Linked DNA regions of Rhodoligotrophos defluvii. The protein of the gene in region 1 interacts with the protein of each later gene in a pairwise test. Links are inferred from orthologs where the notes say so. Each region holds a gene or a part of one and is shown on either strand. Other genes may lie near its edges. The genes, in order: E4P09_RS22450 and def.

Evidence for each region.
Region 2: the proteins of E4P09_RS22450 (region 1) and def interact in binary tests that used the Escherichia coli proteins (3 or more experiments, as listed by UniProt). The link is inferred for Rhodoligotrophos defluvii from one-to-one orthologs.

The regions. Positions count from the first base shown.
Region 1 is NZ_SZZM01000006.1:301,902-311,196, reverse strand. What follows is about bases 1,518-4,498. They hold E4P09_RS22450 (aspartate-semialdehyde dehydrogenase), read left to right. Parts: upstream 1,518-2,478; coding sequence 2,479-3,519; downstream 3,520-4,498. Other genes in these bases: E4P09_RS26620 (alpha-1,4-glucan--maltose-1-phosphate maltosyltransferase), read left to right, coding at 3,580-4,498; leuB (3-isopropylmalate dehydrogenase), read left to right, coding at 1,518-2,081. Outside these bases: E4P09_RS22465 (metallopeptidase family protein), read left to right, coding at 1-14; E4P09_RS26110 (hypothetical protein), read left to right, coding at 19-171; leuD (3-isopropylmalate dehydratase small subunit), read left to right, coding at 285-890; more of leuB, read left to right, coding at 969-1,517; more of E4P09_RS26620, read left to right, coding at 4,499-6,861; treS (maltose alpha-D-glucosyltransferase), read left to right, coding at 6,892-9,295.
Region 2 is NZ_SZZM01000001.1:104,847-112,796, reverse strand. Bases 1-2,722 are described here. They hold def (peptide deformylase), read left to right. Parts: upstream 1-963; coding sequence 964-1,482; downstream 1,483-2,722. Other genes in these bases: E4P09_RS00500 (NifU family protein), read right to left, coding at 2,461-2,722; fmt (methionyl-tRNA formyltransferase), read left to right, coding at 1,521-2,447; E4P09_RS00515 (DNA recombination protein RmuC), read right to left, coding at 1-819. Also shown: more of E4P09_RS00500, read right to left, coding at 2,723-3,018; E4P09_RS00495 (SDR family oxidoreductase), read right to left, coding at 3,201-3,944; E4P09_RS00490 (NAD(P)-dependent oxidoreductase), read left to right, coding at 4,081-4,947; E4P09_RS00485 (pyridoxal phosphate-dependent aminotransferase), read left to right, coding at 4,962-6,176; E4P09_RS00480 (malonyl-CoA decarboxylase), read right to left, coding at 6,266-7,618; E4P09_RS00475 (HdeD family acid-resistance protein), read right to left, coding at 7,768-7,950. UniProt on the Escherichia coli protein: Removes the formyl group from the N-terminal Met of newly synthesized proteins. Requires at least a dipeptide for an efficient rate of reaction. N-terminal L-methionine is a prerequisite for activity but the enzyme has broad specificity at other positions.

The DNA.
Region 1 (9,295 bases):
AAGCGGGGGCTTGAACCGATGCCGCTCGAGCCCGGGCACGGCCAGCAGGCTCCCGACGATGACGAGAGCGACCCCGCCATCCGCTGGGGCAAGCGCCTCGGCCGGGCGCTGGGGCTCATCCTGCTCGTCTACCTCGTCTGGCATCTCTACTCGACATATCTGGCCGCCTGACCTATTGACGGGGTGAGCGCGGCGGCGCATGAGGAAAATGCAAGCCGCTTGAGAGGAAGCATGGTGTTGCGCCGGAGCCGCCCGGCACCGCCGCCATGCCTTGGAGATGGGCCATGGAGAAGTTTACCGAGCTGACCGGCGTTGCAGCGCCACTCCCGATGATCAATGTCGATACCGATCAGATCATCCCCAAGCAGTTCCTCAAGACCATTCAGCGCAGCGGTCTCGGCAAGGGCTTGTTCTTCGATTTGCGCTTCGAGGACGACGGCTCGGAAAAGCCCGATTTCGTGCTCAACAAGCCGGCCTATCGCAACGCCAGGATCCTGATTGCCGGCGAGAACTTCGGCTGCGGCTCCAGCCGCGAGCACGCCCCCTGGGCGCTGCTCGACTTCGGCATCCGCTGCATCGTCGCCCCGTCCTTCGCCGACATCTTCTACAACAACTGCTTCAAGAACGGCGTGCTGCCCATCGTGCTGCCCCAGGAGCAGGTGGACCGGCTCATGGAGACCGCCGGCCGCGGATCGAACGCCACCGTGACCGTGGACCTGCCCAACCAGGTCATCCGCGACGCGGACGGCAATGAGATCCGCTTCGAGATCGATCCGTTCCGCAAGCATTGCCTGGTCGAGGGGCTGGACGATATCGGCTTGACGCTGCAGAAGGAGGGGGCGATCGCCACTTACGAGCAGCGCGCCCGCGACGCCCGCCCCTGGCTCTGATCTAACCCCTTTCGGCCGGCACGGGGGGGTCCTGCCCGCCATCCGGCGCCCTCCGGCTCCTCGCGAGGATCATCTTCCATGGCTGCATTCAACATTCTCGTTCTGCCCGGCGACGGCATCGGCACCGAAGTCATGGCCGAAGTCGAGCGGCTCATCGACTGGTTTAACGGTCAGGGCATTGCCCGTTTCGAGGTCGAGCGCGGCCTGGTGGGCGGTGCGGCCTATGACGCTCACGGCGAGGCGATCTCGGAAGAGACCATGGCGCACGCTCTCGCCTCCGATGCGGTCATGTTCGGCGCGGTCGGCGGCCCGAAATGGGACGGTGTCCCCTATGACAAGCGGCCCGAGGCTGCCCTGCTCAGGCTGAGGAAGGACTTGGGCCTCTTCGCCAATCTGCGCCCGGCCATCTGCTATCCCGCCTTGGCCGATGCCTCCACCCTCAAGCGGGAGCTGGTGGAAGGCCTCGACATCCTCATCGTTCGCGAGCTCACCGGCGGCGTCTATTTCGGTGAGCCCAAGGAGATTGTGGATCTCGGCAACGGGCAGAAGCGCGCGGTGGACACCCAGGTCTACCAGACCTACGAGATCGAGCGGATCGCCCGCGTCGCCTTTGAGCTCGCGCGCACCCGGCGCAACAAGGTCACCTCCTCCGATAAGAAGAACGTGATGAAGTCGGGCGTGCTGTGGGACGAGGTGGTGCGCGATCTCCACCGCCGCGACTATGCCGATGTCCAGTTCGAGCACATCCTCGCCGACAATTGCGGCATGCAGCTGGTGCGGGCGCCCAAGCAGTTCGACGTGATCGTCACCGACAACCTGTTCGGCGACATGCTGTCGGATGTGGCGGCCATGCTCACCGGATCGCTCGGCATGCTGCCCTCCGCCTCCCTCGGCGCGCCGGACGAGAAGACCGGGCGGCGCAAGTCCATGTACGAGCCGGTGCATGGCTCGGCCCCGGACATCGCCGGCAAGGGTATCGCCAACCCGATTGCCACCATCGCCTCCTTCGGCATGGCGTTGCGCTATTCCTTCGGCCTGGGCGAGTGGGCCGACAAGCTGGACGTGGCCATCGCCAATGTGCTGGATCAGGGCCTGCGCACCCGCGATATCATGCAGCCCGGCATGCGCGAGGTCTCGACCACCCAGATGGGCGAGGCGATCGCCAGGGAGCTCGCCGCACTGGGCGGCTGAGACCCAGAATTCGTCATGCGCCGACTTGATCGGCGCATCCAGGGCCACACGGCGACGCTTTCCATGGGGTCCATGAACGAGACGATCGGCAACTGACATAGATCAGCTCCTGGCTGAGCATCCGGCCGCTCGTCCCGCTTGACAACGCCATTGGGCTCATGCACCACAGGTTCGCTGCTGCGTGCTTCCGCGCAGGGCTTCAGGCTGGGCACACGTCGATGCGTGTAACGCACATCACTTCCGGGACGAAAACGACGACTGCCAAACGCGCCGTTACCACGACGGCCGCGTAGCTTCGTCTCATCCCGCGTCCTCTCCCGGCGGGAGAGGGACATGACCCTGCCACAGGGCGGGTGGATGATCGGGAGAGACAAGCAGCCATTTCAGGAGAATTCACATGGGCTATAAGGTTGCTGTGGTCGGCGCCACGGGGAATGTGGGCCGGGAGATGCTCAACATCCTCGAAGAGCGCGAATTTCCCGTAGACAGGATCCATGCCGTCGCCTCCCGCCGCTCGCTCGGCGTCGAGGTGTCCTTCGGCGACCGCACGGTGAAGTGCGAGGACCTGGAGCAGTTCGATTTCTCCGGCATCGATTTCTGCCTCATGTCGGCGGGCTCGGCGGTGGCCAAGCAGTGGGCGCCGCGCATCGGCGCCGAGGGCACCCTCGTCATCGATAACTCGTCCTGCTTCCGCTATGACCAGGACGTGCCCCTGGTCGTGCCGGAGGTGAACGCCCATGTGCTCGAGGCCTATATGGCCAACCCCAAGCGGCGCAACATCATCGCCAATCCGAACTGCTCCACCGCCCAGCTGGTGGTGGCGCTGAGGCCCTTGCACGATGTGGCCAGGATCAAGCGGGTGGTGGTGGCCACCTACCAGTCCGTCTCCGGCGCCGGCAAGGATGCCATGGACGAATTGTGGGACCAGACCAAGGGCAAGTACGTCCCCGGCCAGGAGGTCGAGCCGAACAAGTTCGCCAAGCAGATCGCCTTCAACGTCATCCCCCATATCGACGTGTTCATGGAGGACGGTTACACCAAGGAAGAGTGGAAGGTGCAGGTCGAGACCAAGAAGATCCTCGACCCCAAGATCAAGGTCACCTGCACCGCCGTGCGCGTGCCGGTCTTCGTTGGCCATTCCGAGGCGGTCCACATCGAGTTCGAGAAGCCCATCTCCGACGATGAAGCCCGCGAGATCCTGCGCGAGGCCCCGGGCTGCCTGGTGATCGACAAGCGCGAGCCCGGCGGCTACGTCACCCCCGTGGAATGCGTGGGCGATTATGCCACCTTCATCAGCCGCATCAGGGTCGACCCCACCGTGGAGAACGGCCTTGCCATGTGGGTCGTTTCCGACAATCTGCGCAAGGGCGCGGCGCTGAATACGGTGCAGATCGCGGAGGCTCTGGTCAACCGCGGCCTCGTCAGGCAGGCGGCGTGATTTGCCATGGAACCGAACCGTCAGTTGCTGCTTTCGTAGGGCTTTGACGGAGTTTTTGACATGCAGCGAAGCGGCCTGGAGGTGCGGACTGGGTTGGGCATGCCCGAGGCTCACCCGGGGCCGTCGGCCGCCGTTTCGCCCCGGATCTACGGCCTGAAGCCGGCGCTGGCCGGCCCCGTCTCCGGCTGGCAGCGCATCTTCCGGCACGCCGCCGCCTTGGGCTTCGACCTTGTGCATGTGGATAACGGCGCCGCCGGCAACCCGCGCGGCGCCTTTGCCCTCTCCGCGGCCGGAGCCGATCTGTCGCCCAATCTCCGCGGCGAGGATGCCCGGCCGGCGGCGGACATCCTGCGCGCGCTCGCGGACGAAGCCGGCGAACACGGCCTGGGCCTGGTCCTCGACATGGCCCTGGCACCCGAGGAGCCCGCACCGCCGGGCCTGCTCGAAAGTGCCGGCGAGGCGATCCTGGCCGCCGCAGCCGAACAGGCCGAACGGGCGCTCGATGCTGGCGCCGCCGGCTTTCTCTGCCGCCGCGCCCATCGCGTGCCGGCCACCATGTGGCGCGAGCTCATCGGGCGCATACGCGCGCGCACCCCCGAGACCCTGCTCATCGCCGATGCGCTCGGCGTCGCGGTCGAGACCACCGTCGCCACCGCCGATGCCGGCTTCGACTTCGTTTTCAACAGCAGCGCCTGGTGGGATTTCCGGCAGGACTGGGCCCTCGACCAGTATGAGGATTTCCGCCGTCGCGTCAGGACCATCGCCTTCCCCGAGGATGACCGCACCGGCCGTCTCGCGGAACGCTTCGGCGCCAACCCGGCCGGCACCGTCGAACAGGTGCATCTCCAGCGCTACCTGTTCGCCCTGGCCTTCTCGGCCGGCCTGTGGATGCCCATGGGCTATGAATACGGCCTGCGGGCCATGCCCGCAGACGCCGCAGCAGGTGTCGCCACGCCGGATGCCTGGGCGCGCTGCATCGCCGACCGCGACTTCGACCTGACCGGCGCGATCATGGCCGCCAACGCGCTGAAGGCCAGCCTGCCGGCTTTGCAGTCCGAGCAGCTGTTGCGGCCCATCGCGCCGCCGGACACCATACCAGCCGCCTATCTGCGCTTCGATGCGGAAAGCGAGCTTGAGGCGCAGACCGCCGCGGCCGTGTTCGTCAATCCCACCGACCAGCTGCTGCCCGCTCCGCCGCTGTCCCGTGTGCTTGCCGCGGGCGGTGGCTGGTTCGGCAATTTCGAGGATGTGACGCCGCAGCATTCGGACCGTGCCGCGACCGCCGATCCGTTCCGGCCGCTGCAGCCTTACGAGACCCGCATCCTGCGCGGCCAGCGGCTCCCCATGTTCGGTGACCGGCTGCGCGATGCCGTTCCCCTCGACATCCTCGCCCCGCAGCAGGTCGCGATCGAGGCGGTCGAGCCCGAGATCGACGGCGGCCGCTTTCCGGTCAAACGGGTGGTCGGAGACATGTTGGAGGTCTCCGCCGACATCTTTGCCGATGGCCACGACAGGATCGATGCCTCGCTGTTCTACCGGGCCCCGGGCGAGCAGACCTGGACGGAGGTGCCGCTGCAGCACATGGGCAACGACCGCTGGACCGGGCGGTTCCTGCTCGATCGCGTCGGCCGCTACGACTACACCATCTCCGGCTGGAAGGACCGCTTCGGCTACTGGCAATACGAGGTGGAGAAGAAGCTGGGCGCCGGCCTCGATGTCTCGCTGGAGCTGATCGAGGGCCGCAATCTCGTCACCGAGGCGATGCAGCAGGCCACGGCCGGGGATCGTGACGCTCTCGGCCGGCTCCTGGCCATCTCTGCCGAGGCCGACCAGCTCGAAGCCCTGCGCAGCCCCGAGACCGCCGCCGTCATGCGCCGGGCGGCGCCGCGCTTCAACCTCACCGCCTATCACCACACCCTGCAGGTGATCGTGGAGCGGCGCATCGCGGCGGTCGCCGCCTGGTATGAGCTGTTCCCGCGCTCGCAATCGGGCGATGTCAATCGGCATGGCACCTTCGACGACGTCATCGCGCGCCTGCCCTATGTGCGCGACATGGGCTTCGATGTGCTCTATTTCCCGCCCATCCATCCCATCGGCCGCAAGAACCGCAAAGGGCGCAACAACACCCTCACGCCCGCCCCGGACGACCCCGGCAGCCCTTATGCCATCGGCTCGGAGGAGGGCGGGCATGATGCGCTCCATCCCGAGCTCGGCACCTTCGAGGACTTCGCCCGCCTGATCGCGGCGGCCCACGCTCACGGCCTGGAGATCGCGCTGGACTTCGCCATCCAATGCTCGCCCGACCACCCCTGGATCAGGGAGCATCCGGAATGGTTCGACTGGCGGCCGGACGGGTCCATCAAATACGCGGAGAACCCGCCGAAGAAATACGAGGACATCGTCAATGTCCATTTCTACGGCTCGTCCTCTTTCCCCTCGCTCTGGTATGCCCTGCGCGACATCGTGCTGTTCTGGGTCGAGCGCGGTGTGAAGATCTTCCGGGTGGACAACCCGCACACCAAGCCCTTCCCCTTCTGGGAATGGCTCATCCGCGAGGTGCAGGACCAGCACCCCGACACGATCTTCCTGGCTGAGGCCTTCACCCGGCCGAAGGTGATGAAGCGGCTGGCCAAGCTGGGCTTTACCCAGTCCTACAGCTATTTCACCTGGCGCGACACCAAGGCAGAGCTCACGGAATATCTGACCGAGCTCACCACCGAGGGTCCGCAGGATTACATGCGGCCGAATTTCTTCACCAACACGCCCGACATCAATCCGTATTATCTGCAGACCAGCGGCCGCGGCGGCTTTCAGGCCCGGCTGGTGCTGGCGGCCACCCTCACCACGGTCTACGGCATCTATAACGGGTTCGAGCTGTGCGAGGCGGCGGCGCTGCCGGGCCGCGAGGAATATCTCGACAGCGAGAAATACGAAATCCGCGCCTGGGACTGGGACCGGCCGGGCAACATCCGCGCCGATGTCGCGCTCGTCAACCGCATCCGGCGCGAGAATCCGGCGCTCTGGTCCTTTGCCAACCTCGCCTTCCTCAACTGCTGGAACGACCAGATCATCGCCTACTACAAGATCACGGCCGAGCGGGACAATTGCATCGTCGTCGCGGTCAATCTCGACCCGCACGACACCCAGAGCGCCGCCTTCGAGATACCGCTATGGGCCTTTGGCTTACCGGATCACGCCTCCATAGACGTTGTCGACCTGGTCACCGGCAGCCGCTTCACCTGGACCGGCAAGGTCCAGTCCGTAACCCTCGATCCGGCGGTCCGGTCCTACCAGATCTGGCGGCTGGTGCCGCCGGCCGGATTGTCCGCCGTCGCGCCCTGAGCACTACCACTGTTGCGGAGCCTTGAGCAAATGGCCGTCGATTGGAGTGATTCGACTTGGTACAAGGACGTCATTATCTACCAGCTGCACGTCAAAGCCTTCTTCGACGCCAATAACGATGGAATTGGCGACTTTCCCGGCCTGCTCGAAAAGCTCGACTATATCCAGGATCTCGGCGTGACGGCCATATGGCTGTTGCCGTTCTATCCTTCGCCCCTGCGTGATGATGGTTATGACATCGCCGATTACGAGGCGGTGAACCCTGCCTACGGCACCATGAAGGATTTCCGCCGCTTCGTCCGCGAGGCGCACCGGCGCGGCATCCGCGTGATCACCGAGCTGGTCATCAACCATACCTCCGATCAGCATGCCTGGTTTCAGCGCGCCCGCATGGCGAAGCCCGGCACCAGCGCCCGCGATTTCTATGTCTGGAGCGACACGGACAAGAAGTATCAGGGCACGCGCATCATCTTCCTCGATACGGAAACCTCCAACTGGACCTGGGACCCGGTCGCCCAGGCCTATTTCTGGCACCGTTTCTACTCCCATCAGCCCGACCTCAACTTCGAGAACCCGCGGGTGCTGAAGGAAGTGGTCCGGGTGATGCACTTCTGGCTGGAGATGGGGGTGGACGGCATGCGGCTCGACGCCGTGCCCTACCTCCGTGAGCGCGAGGGCACCAACAACGAGAACCTGCCCGAAACCCACGAGGTGCTGAAAGCCATCCGCGCCGAGGTGGACGCCCATTTCCCCGGCCGCATGCTGCTGGCGGAAGCAAACCAGTGGCCGGAGGATACGCGCCCCTATTTCGGCGACGGCGACGAGTGCCACATGGCCTTCCACTTTCCGCTCATGCCGCGCATGTACATGGCTCTGGCCCAGGAAGACCGGCACCCGATCACCGACATCATCGATCAGACGCCGGAAATTCCCGACAATGCCCAGTGGGCCATCTTCTTGCGCAACCATGATGAGCTCACGCTCGAAATGGTCACCGACCGTGAGCGCGACTATCTCTGGAACTACTATGCGGAAGAGCGCCGGGGCCGCATCAATCTCGGCATCAGGCGGCGGCTTTCCACCCTCATGGACAACGACCGCCGCAAGATCGAGCTGATGAACGCGCTGCTCTTTTCGATGCCCGGTACCCCGGTCATCTATTACGGCGACGAGATCGGCATGGGCGACAACTTCTTTCTGGGCGACCGTGATGGCGTGCGCACCCCGATGCAATGGTCGTCCGACCGCAATGGCGGGTTCTCGCGCGCCGATCCGCAGCGGCTTTATCTCCCGCCGATCATGGATCCCGTCTACGGCTACGCCGTTGTGAACGTGGAGGCCCAGCAGGCAAACCGCTCGTCGCTGCTGAACTGGATGAAGCGCATCATCGCGGTGCGGAAGCAGCACACGGCTTTCGGTCGCGGAACCATGACCTTCCTGTTCCCGCGCAACCGCAAGGTTCTCGCCTACCTGCGCCAATACGAGGAGGAGACGATCCTATGCGTGGCCAACTTGTCACGTGCGGCGCAGGCGGTGGAGCTGGACTTGTCCGCCTTCAAGGGCGCGGTGCCGATCGAGATGCTCGGCCGTTCGCCGTTCCCGCCCATCGGGGACCTTCCCTATCTGCTCACTCTGCCGGCCTATGGCTTCTACTGGTTCAACATCACCAAACAGGCAGATCTCCCTGCCTGGCACACGCCGATGCCTGAGCCGGTGCCGGAGTTCACCACCATCGTGATCCGCAATCTCGAAACCGACATCACCGGGTTCAAGGCGCGGATCCTGCTGGAGAAGAAGGCGTTGCCCGCCTTCCTGCCCAACCAGCGCTGGTTTGCGGAAAAGGGGGCCGCGCAGCCGGAGGTCACGATTGCTTCGACCACCCTGGTTGAAGGGGCGGAGGGCCAGCACCTGTTCGTTCAGTTGGATGTCAGGCCCGACCCGGCCGCGAGCCCGCAGCGCTATCTGCTGCCCATGACGGTGGCCTGGGGCGAGCAGCACATCTCGCCCGGCGCGCCGCTTTTGTCCTACACCATCGCCAAGGTGCGCTCGGGTCCCTCTCTCGGCGCCCTGTTCGATTCCTCCCAGAGCGACGACTTCATCCGCATGGTGGTTGCCGCCATGCGCGAGCAGCGCCGGGTGTCGAGCGAAGGCGGCGAGATCCGGTTCTCGTCCACTGAGCAGCTGCGGCGATTGGACATTGCCGAGACGCCTGAGATCCGCCGCCTGGGTGCCGAGCAGAGCAACACATCCGTCCTGCTCGACAGCAAGGTCATGTTGAAGCTCTACCGCAAGCTGCAGGAAGGCGTGCAGCCCGAGATCGAAGTCGGCCGCTTCCTCACCGAGGTGGCCCGCTTCGCCAATACGCCGGCCTATCTCGGCGCCATCGAGTTTGCCGATGGCGAGGGCCGCACCACCGTGCTCGGTGCAGCCTATG
Region 2 (7,950 bases), on another replicon or contig:
GATCACCCGGGCGCGATGCGCCTGCTGGATCACATCCTCGAAATGCTCGTAAAGGTCCGCATAGATCGCTTCCGAGGGCACGAACATCACCGCCGTGTCGTGCGTCTCGCCGGAAATGAGATATTTCCCGGCAATGTCCTTGATGTGCTTGGCCACGTCCTGCCGCAAGCGCTGCGCCGCCATCCGGCTCTCGCCCTCGCTGCGCGCCGCCTTGAGCGCGGAGAACGCCTCCAGCGGGAATTTGGCGTCGATCACCAGCTTGCGCCCGGTCTCCGGCAGGTCGACCAGGCAGTCCGGCCGGGTGCCGTTGGACAGGCTCGCCTGAAAACCAAAGGTCCCCATCGGCAACCCGTCCCTGATGATAGCCTCCATCCGCGCCTGGCCGAAAGCGCCGCGCGCCTGCTTGTTCGACAGGATCTCCTGCAGGCTCACCACCTTCGAGGTGAGCTCGGTGATGTTGCGCTGGGCGCGGTCGATGACCGCGAGCCGCTCGTGGATCTGGCCGAGGCCGTCGCCGGTGCGGCGCGCCACCAGATCGAGCCGCTGGTCCAGGGTCCGCGCCAGATGGCTCTCGCGACTGGCCACGATGTCGGCGAACGAGCGCAGCTGGCCCGAAAGCTCCACCAGCCGCTGCTCCACCTGCTGCGTCCGCGCGAGAGAAGCCTGCTCGGCCTCCCGTCCACGGCGCGCCGCCCGCCATGCCAGGAACAGGCAGGCGGCGAGCAGCAGAAGCGCCGCCACGCCGAACGCCGCGGCCGCATGAATATAGCTTACACGCAGCCCGGCCATGAGGAGCAGGGGTTGATCTAGGTCCAGCATGGCCGCGATCCTACCAGATCTGGCGCTCAGGTCTAGACCAAAACGTGAACATTTGGACTGGCCGTTGAACCTGGCCGGGCAAACGGCAGGTTGCAATTGACCAGCATGCGCCCGTCGCCTATCTGACGGCCTGGAGGTCATTTCATGAGCATTCATACCATTATTCAATTGCCGGACTCGCGCCTGCGGGAGGTTTCGAAGCCGGTCGTCGCCGTCACGGACGAGATCCAGACATTGGTCGACGACATGTTCGAGACCATGTATGCGGCACCGGGGGTTGGCCTCGCCGCCATCCAGATCGGCATGCCGCTGCGCATCTTCGTCGCCGATGTGGCCAAGGGCGAGGAGCCGCCTCAGCCGCTCACCTTCATCAATCCTGAGATCACCTGGTCGTCGGAGGCGCTGACCGAGTATGAGGAGGGCTGCCTGTCCATTCCCGAATATCAGGACCTGGTGCAGCGCCCCGCGGAGGTGAAGATCCGCTTCCTCGACCGTCATGGCGTACAGCAGGAGATGCATTGCTCGGGCCTGCTGGCAACCTGCGTCCAGCACGAGCTCGATCACCTCAACGGCGTGTTGTTCATCGATCACCTCTCCCGGCTTAAGCGGGAGCGGCTGCTCAAGCGCTTTGCCAAGGCCAGGCGGCTGAAGGAAGTGGGTTAGCCCCGCCGTTTGGCGATGGCGAAGGGGAGGGGCCGCCGATGCGCCTGATCTTCATGGGAACGCCGGCCTTCTCCGTGCCGGCTCTGAACGAGATCCTCGGCCAGGGGCACGATATCGCCGCCGTGTACACCCAGCCGCCGCGTCCGGCCGGGCGCGGCATGGGCCTGCGCAAGTCCCCCGTTCACGCCTTCGCCGAGGCAAGCGGGCTCGCGGTTCGTCATCCCGAGAGCTTGAGGGATCCGGCCGAGCAAGCCCGTTTCGCCGCATCGGGCGCCGAGGCGGCGGTCGTGGTGGCCTATGGCCTCATCCTGCCCCGTGCCGTGCTCGATGCGCCCGCCCTCGGCTGCTACAACATCCACGCGTCGCTTCTGCCGCGCTGGCGGGGCGCCGCCCCCATCCAGCGCGCCATCATGGCCGGCGATGAACGCACCGGCATTTCCATCATGCGCATGGAGGCGGGGCTCGACACCGGGCCCGTCTGTCTCACCGAGACCGTGCCGATCACCGCCGAAACCACGGCCGGCGACCTGCACGACCAGCTCGCAGAGGTCGGCGCGAGCCTCATGGTGCGCGCGCTCGCCGCCCTGTCGCGCGGCGGGCTGGCCTGCAATCCGCAGCGCCCGGAGGGGGTGACCTACGCGGAGAAGATCGGCAAGGCGGAAGCACATGTCGACTTGAACCAGCCGGCTGGCCGCGTGCTGCGGCACATCCACGGGCTCTCCCCTCATCCCGGCGCTTGGGTCATGCTCGATCCGGCGGCCAAGCCGGTGCGGCTCAAGCTGCTGCGGGTGCAAATGGCGGACGGGGAGGGGCGGCCGGGCGAGGTGCTGGACGATGCGTTGACCATCGCCTGCGCCAGTGGTGCCATAAGGCCGCTGCTGGTGCAGCGCGAAGGCAAGTCGCCCATGGAAACGGCAGAATTCCTGCGCGGCACGCCTATCCCCGCAGGAACCGAGCTCGGCTAACGCTGTGCGGCCGTCAGACCGGCCGCACCTCGACCACTTCCGGAATGAAGTGCCGCAGCAGGTTCTCGATTCCGTGCTTCAGCGTGGCGGTGGAGCTCGGGCAGCCGGAGCAGGCGCCCTCCATGTTCAGGAACACCACGCCGTCCCGATAGCCGTGGAAGGTGATATTGCCCCCGTCTTGCGCGACCGCGGGCTGCACGCGGGTCTCGAGCAGCTCCTTGATGGTCTCGACGATCTCCTCGTCCGCATCGTCGAAGAATTCCTCCCCTTGCACCTTCGCTGATGCGCCTTCATCGAGCACCGGCTGGCCGGAGAGGTAATGCTCCATGATCACGCCGAGAATGGCCGGCTTGAGGTGCTGCCACTCGCCATCGGCCTTTGTCACGGCGACATAGTCGTCCGCCAGGAACACGCCGGTCACGCCGTCGATCTCGAACAGCCGGCGCGCCAGGGGCGAGACCTGCGCCTCGTCCTCGTTGCGGAAGTTCCGCGGCTCGCCGGCAAGCACGGCACGGCCGGGCAGGAACTTCATGGTGGCCGGGTTCGGGGTGGCTTCCGTCTGGATGAACATGCGCAACTGTCCTTGGGCAAGCGGCTCTTGATCGCGATAAGAGATCGCGATTCTCGAGGCCGAAACGACATCTGTGCTTAAAATAGTTCTAGGGTGCCGCCAAGTCCAGGCGCGGGCCGGCTGGAATGAGGCGCTTTCCCGAGTGGCGGGATAGCGCTCTGCGCAACGTGCCGGCCCAGCCGTCACATCACCCAGCCGCCGTCGATGACGTGGATCTGTCCTGTCACGAACCGCGACTCGTCGCTGGCGAGATAGATGATCAACGGCGCGATCTCGTCGGCCGTGGCCAGCCGGCCCATGGGCTGACGGGCGATGAAGGCCTTGCGCGCGGCCTCGTAGTCGCCGGACGCCCGCATCCGCTCGTTCAGCGATGGCGTGTCCACCGTGCCCGGACAGATCGCGTTGCAGCGGATCCCCTCGGCTACGTAATCCGCTGCCACCGCCTTGGTCAGCCCGATCACCGCCGCCTTCGTGGCGCTGTAGACCGCGCGATTCGGCACGCCCTTCACCGAAGAGGCGACCGATGCCATGTTGATGACCGAGCCTCCGCCCTTCGCCAGCATCAGCGGCAAAAAGGCTTTCAAAACACGGAATTGGCTCTTTACGTTGAGATCGAACGAGAAGTCCCAGCGCTCCTCCGTCGTCTCGAGAATCGTGCCGTTGTGGACATAGCCGGCGCAATTGAACACGATGTCGGGCGCGCCAACCCGCGCCGGCGCCTGCTCCACATCCTCGGCCTTCAGCACGTCGAGCACGAAGGTCTCGATCTCGCTGTGCTCTGCCGCAAGGGAGGCGAGGGCATCGCTCGAGATATCGGTGGCGAACACGCGCGCGCCTTCCCGCGCCATGGCGGAGGCAGCTGCTCGCCCGATGCCATGCCCGGCGGCCGTGATGAACGCCGTCTTGCCCGCAAGTCTTCCCGACATGCTCCTCTCCCGACCGATTCCCGCCTGAAATGCATAATCCGTCTGGGGAAAAGCGCAAGACTGGGCAGAAGGCGCATGACAGCCGCCCGCGAGATCAGTTCAATAGAACAGGGTTCAGCCAGGGAGAGCGCATCAGATGCGGATTGGATTCGCAGGGGTGGGATTGATGGGCCAAGGCATGGCCGAAAACCTGTTGCGGCATGGCCATGAGCTCAATGTGCTCGGCCACCACAATCGCAAGCCGGTCGAGGCGCTGGCCGCCCTCGGCGCCGTGGAGTGGAAGGACGCGGCCGCGCTCGCCGCCGAGAGCGAAGCCATTATCCTGTGTCTGCCCAACTCCGCCGTGGTGGAGGCGGTGATCGAAAGCATGGGGCGCGAGATGCGCGCAGGCCAGCTGATCATCGACACCACCACCGCCAACCCGGAATCGACCCGCAGGCTGCATGCGCAGCTCAAGGAGAAGCACATCGCCCTCGTCGACGCGCCGCTGGCCGGCGGACCGAAGGAATCGAAAGCCGGCCAGCTTGGCGCGCTGGTGGGCGCCACCGAGCACGATTTCGCGCGCGCTGAGCCCCTGCTGGCCTGTTTCTGCCGCGAGATCTCGTGGTTCGGTCCGCCCGGTTCCGGCAATACCGCGAAATTGATCAGCAATTATCAGGTGCTCGGCACCGTTGCGGTCATCGTGGAGACGTTCCGGCTGGCCCGCGAAGCGGGTATCGATTGGAAGAAGCTCTATGACGTCATGCTTTGCGGGTCAGGCAACTCGCTGGCCCTGCGCCGGATCATGGATCAGGCGGTGACCGGCGACTTCGACGGTTATCCCTTCAGTGTCGCCAACGCCCGCAAGGACATCACCTACGCGCTCGATCTTATCCGTTCGATGCAATGCACAACGCCTCTCGCAGAAGCAATAAACGACGTCTATGTTAGGGCGGCCGCTTCGGGCGATCCGCAGCGGTTCATCAGCCAGTTACTGGCGGAGGAATTCCATCAGCACGACTGAAGATTGGGGGCCGGATGACCGAACTCACGCTCAATGTCCTTGCAACCGGTATCGTGGAGGAGGGTGCGTTCGCAGTGCTGGACCGCGTGCTTGAGTCCAGGGCCGCAGGCAACGATGTCATCAATCTCGGCATCGGCCAGCCGGACCTCGCACCGCCCGAGCATGTCATTGAGGCCGCCATTCGCGCCCTGCGCGACGGCCCGCATGGCTATACGCCCCCCGTCGGCATCGACAGCCTGCGCGAAGCCGTCGCGGCCGACGTCGCCACCCGTTTGGGCGCGCCGGTCACCCCCGACGAGGTGGTGATCGTGCCGGGGGGCAAGGTCACCCTCTTTCTCGCCACCACCCTGTTCGGCGGGGCAGGGGCCGAGATCCTGTACCCGGATCCCGGTTTCCCGCCCTATCGCGAGGCGATCCGCTTGTCCGGCGCGCGGGCCATTCCCTATCCGATCCGTCAGGAGAACGACTTCGCCTTCGAGCCGGACGAGGTGCTGGGCCTCGTGACCGAGAACACGCGGCTGATCATCATCAACAGCCCGGCCAATCCCACCGGGGGCGTGGTGGCGCGCGCCCAGCTGGACGCGCTGGCCCGCGGGCTGGCGGCCCATCCCCATATCGCGGTGCTGAGCGATGAGATCTACGCGCATCTCGTGTTCGGCAACGGCGAGTTCGTCAGCATCTTGGGCTATCCCGAGCTGCGCGACCGCGCCATCGTGCTCGATGGCTGGAGCAAGACCTTCGCCATGACCGGTTGGCGCCTCGGCTTCGGCATCTGGCCGGCACGCCTGGTGCCTTACGTGCGCAAGCTGATCTCCACCACCTATTCCTGCGTCAATGTCGCCGCCCAGGCCGGCGGGCTGGCCGCCATTACCGGGCCCCGCGACGCGTTGGATGCCTATCGGCGGACCCTGCAGGAGCGCCGCGACACCTTGGTCAGGGCGCTCAACGATATTCCGGGGGTCAATTGCCGTACACCCGGCGGTGCCTTTTATGTGTTCCCCGATATAACCGGCACCGGCTGGCCGAGCGAAGCGCTGACCGACAAGCTCCTCGAGCGCGCCCATGTGGCCGCCATCGCCGGCGACAGTTTCGGCCATATGGGCAACGGCTTCCTCAGGCTGTCCTATGCGACCGACATGAGCCGGCTGCAGCAGGCAGCCGAGCGGATGAAGGAGTTCTTCGAGACCTACCCCGCGCTTGGCCGGGCCGGCAGTTTCGTTGGCGGTTAGCGCGCCGTGCCCGGCTGGGAGAGATGCTGGCCGGGCCGGGCAAGGTCGATCTAAGCCGCGTTCGCGCGACGCACAGACCGGTTCGCGTGTCAGCTGGCCAGGGCGGGCAGACGCTTGGAACGGTTCACCTTCGAAAGCTTCACGACGGACGGGGAGGCGACCACCCTGCCGTGCTCGGCATAGGCCTCGTGGTTCTTCTCGATGTCCTTGGGGTCATAGAGGTAGTTCACCATCAGGCCGGCTGCTTGAGCAATGCCGCGGGGCGAAAGGTCACCGGGCCAGTTGATCCGCTCGAGACGGGCGCCGTTGCCGAGGTGAAACCGCGCCACCGGGTCGAGCGGCTGGCCGTTGGCGCGCTTCTCCCGCAGGAAGTAGTGAGCGGCCAGCTCGCATAAGAGCGGCTTGAGCAGCTTGAGGCGCTCGGGATCCGTATGCCAGCCCTCCTCGTCCAGAACGGCCAGGGTGGCGATCTCGGACGGGCTCAGCACCTCGGAGCTCTCGCGCCGCCGCTCCCCGTCCAGCCAGGCTCGGAAGCCCGGCACCGGGGACAGGGTCACGAAGGTCCTGAGCGAGGGAACCTCGCGGGCGAGGTCGGTGACCACCTGCTTGATCAGGAAGTTCCCGAAGGAAATGCCGGCAAGGCCCTTCTGGCAGTTCGAGATCGAATAGAAGACTGCCGTGCGCGGTGCCTCGGTCGAGGCCGCCGCCTCGGCCGTGATCAGACCGTCGATCGAGCCCGGAACGTCGTCCACCAGGGCGACCTCGACGAAGATGAGCGGATCGTCCACCAGGGACGGGTGGAAGAACGCGTAGCAGCGCCGGTCATGCGGATCGAGGCGGCGCTTCAGATCATCCCAGCCGTTGATCTCGTGCACCGCCTCGTACTGGATGATCTTCTCCAGGATATCGGCGGGGGTCGACCAGTCGATGCGCCGCAGCACCAGGAAGCCGCGGTTGAACCAGGACCCGAACAGGTGGACGATATCGTCGTCGACCGCCCGGAGATCCGGGTGCTCCTTCAGAAGGTCCAGCAGGTCCTCTCGCATGCGCACGATCGCCTGCGTGCCGCCGGGTGCAAAGTTCAGCCGGCGGAAGAACTCCTGGCGCGGAGAATCGAGCGCGGTGCTCAGCGCTCTGAGCGTGCTCGACGACGGCGATTTCGAGAAGCGCTCCGCCGCCTGGAGCACCGCGTTGGTGTCGGGCATGAAGTCGGTGCTCAGCATGTTGAAGAAGGCGAGCTTGCCGGCCTGATCGAGCCGCCTGTAAGCGTTGAGGATTTGCTGGGCCAGAATGGCGCCCGATGACTCGCCCCGGCGCGACAACAGCTGCCGCGCCAGCTCGACGGCATCGTCATTGGCGCCGTTGCCAAGGGTGAGCGCTGTGAGAGCGCGGCTGCGATCGACAATGCTGTCCAGCAGCTCGCGGAAGAAAGATACGTTCATGAGATAGGTCCTGGCCATGGAAAACAGCAGCCGTTCCCGGACGGCCTATTCTAAACGACAAGTCGTAAGTTTCGTGCCTCCCGGAGGGGAGGGCCGATTGCCGCTCCCACTCTGCCAGGAGACTGTGACAGGCTCAGCGCGGCCTATGCCTATTTGGGAGCAAAGGCCGACGTGCCCATGGCGACGAAGGCGGCGCCCGCGAAGGCGAGATTGATGCCGACCAGGGTGCCGACTGCCCAGGTCGCCGAGCCGGGCAGGCCGCTCCAGATCAATATGCCGAGGAGAATGGACAAGACGCCGCCGATGATGGCCCATATGGCGCCGGAATGGGG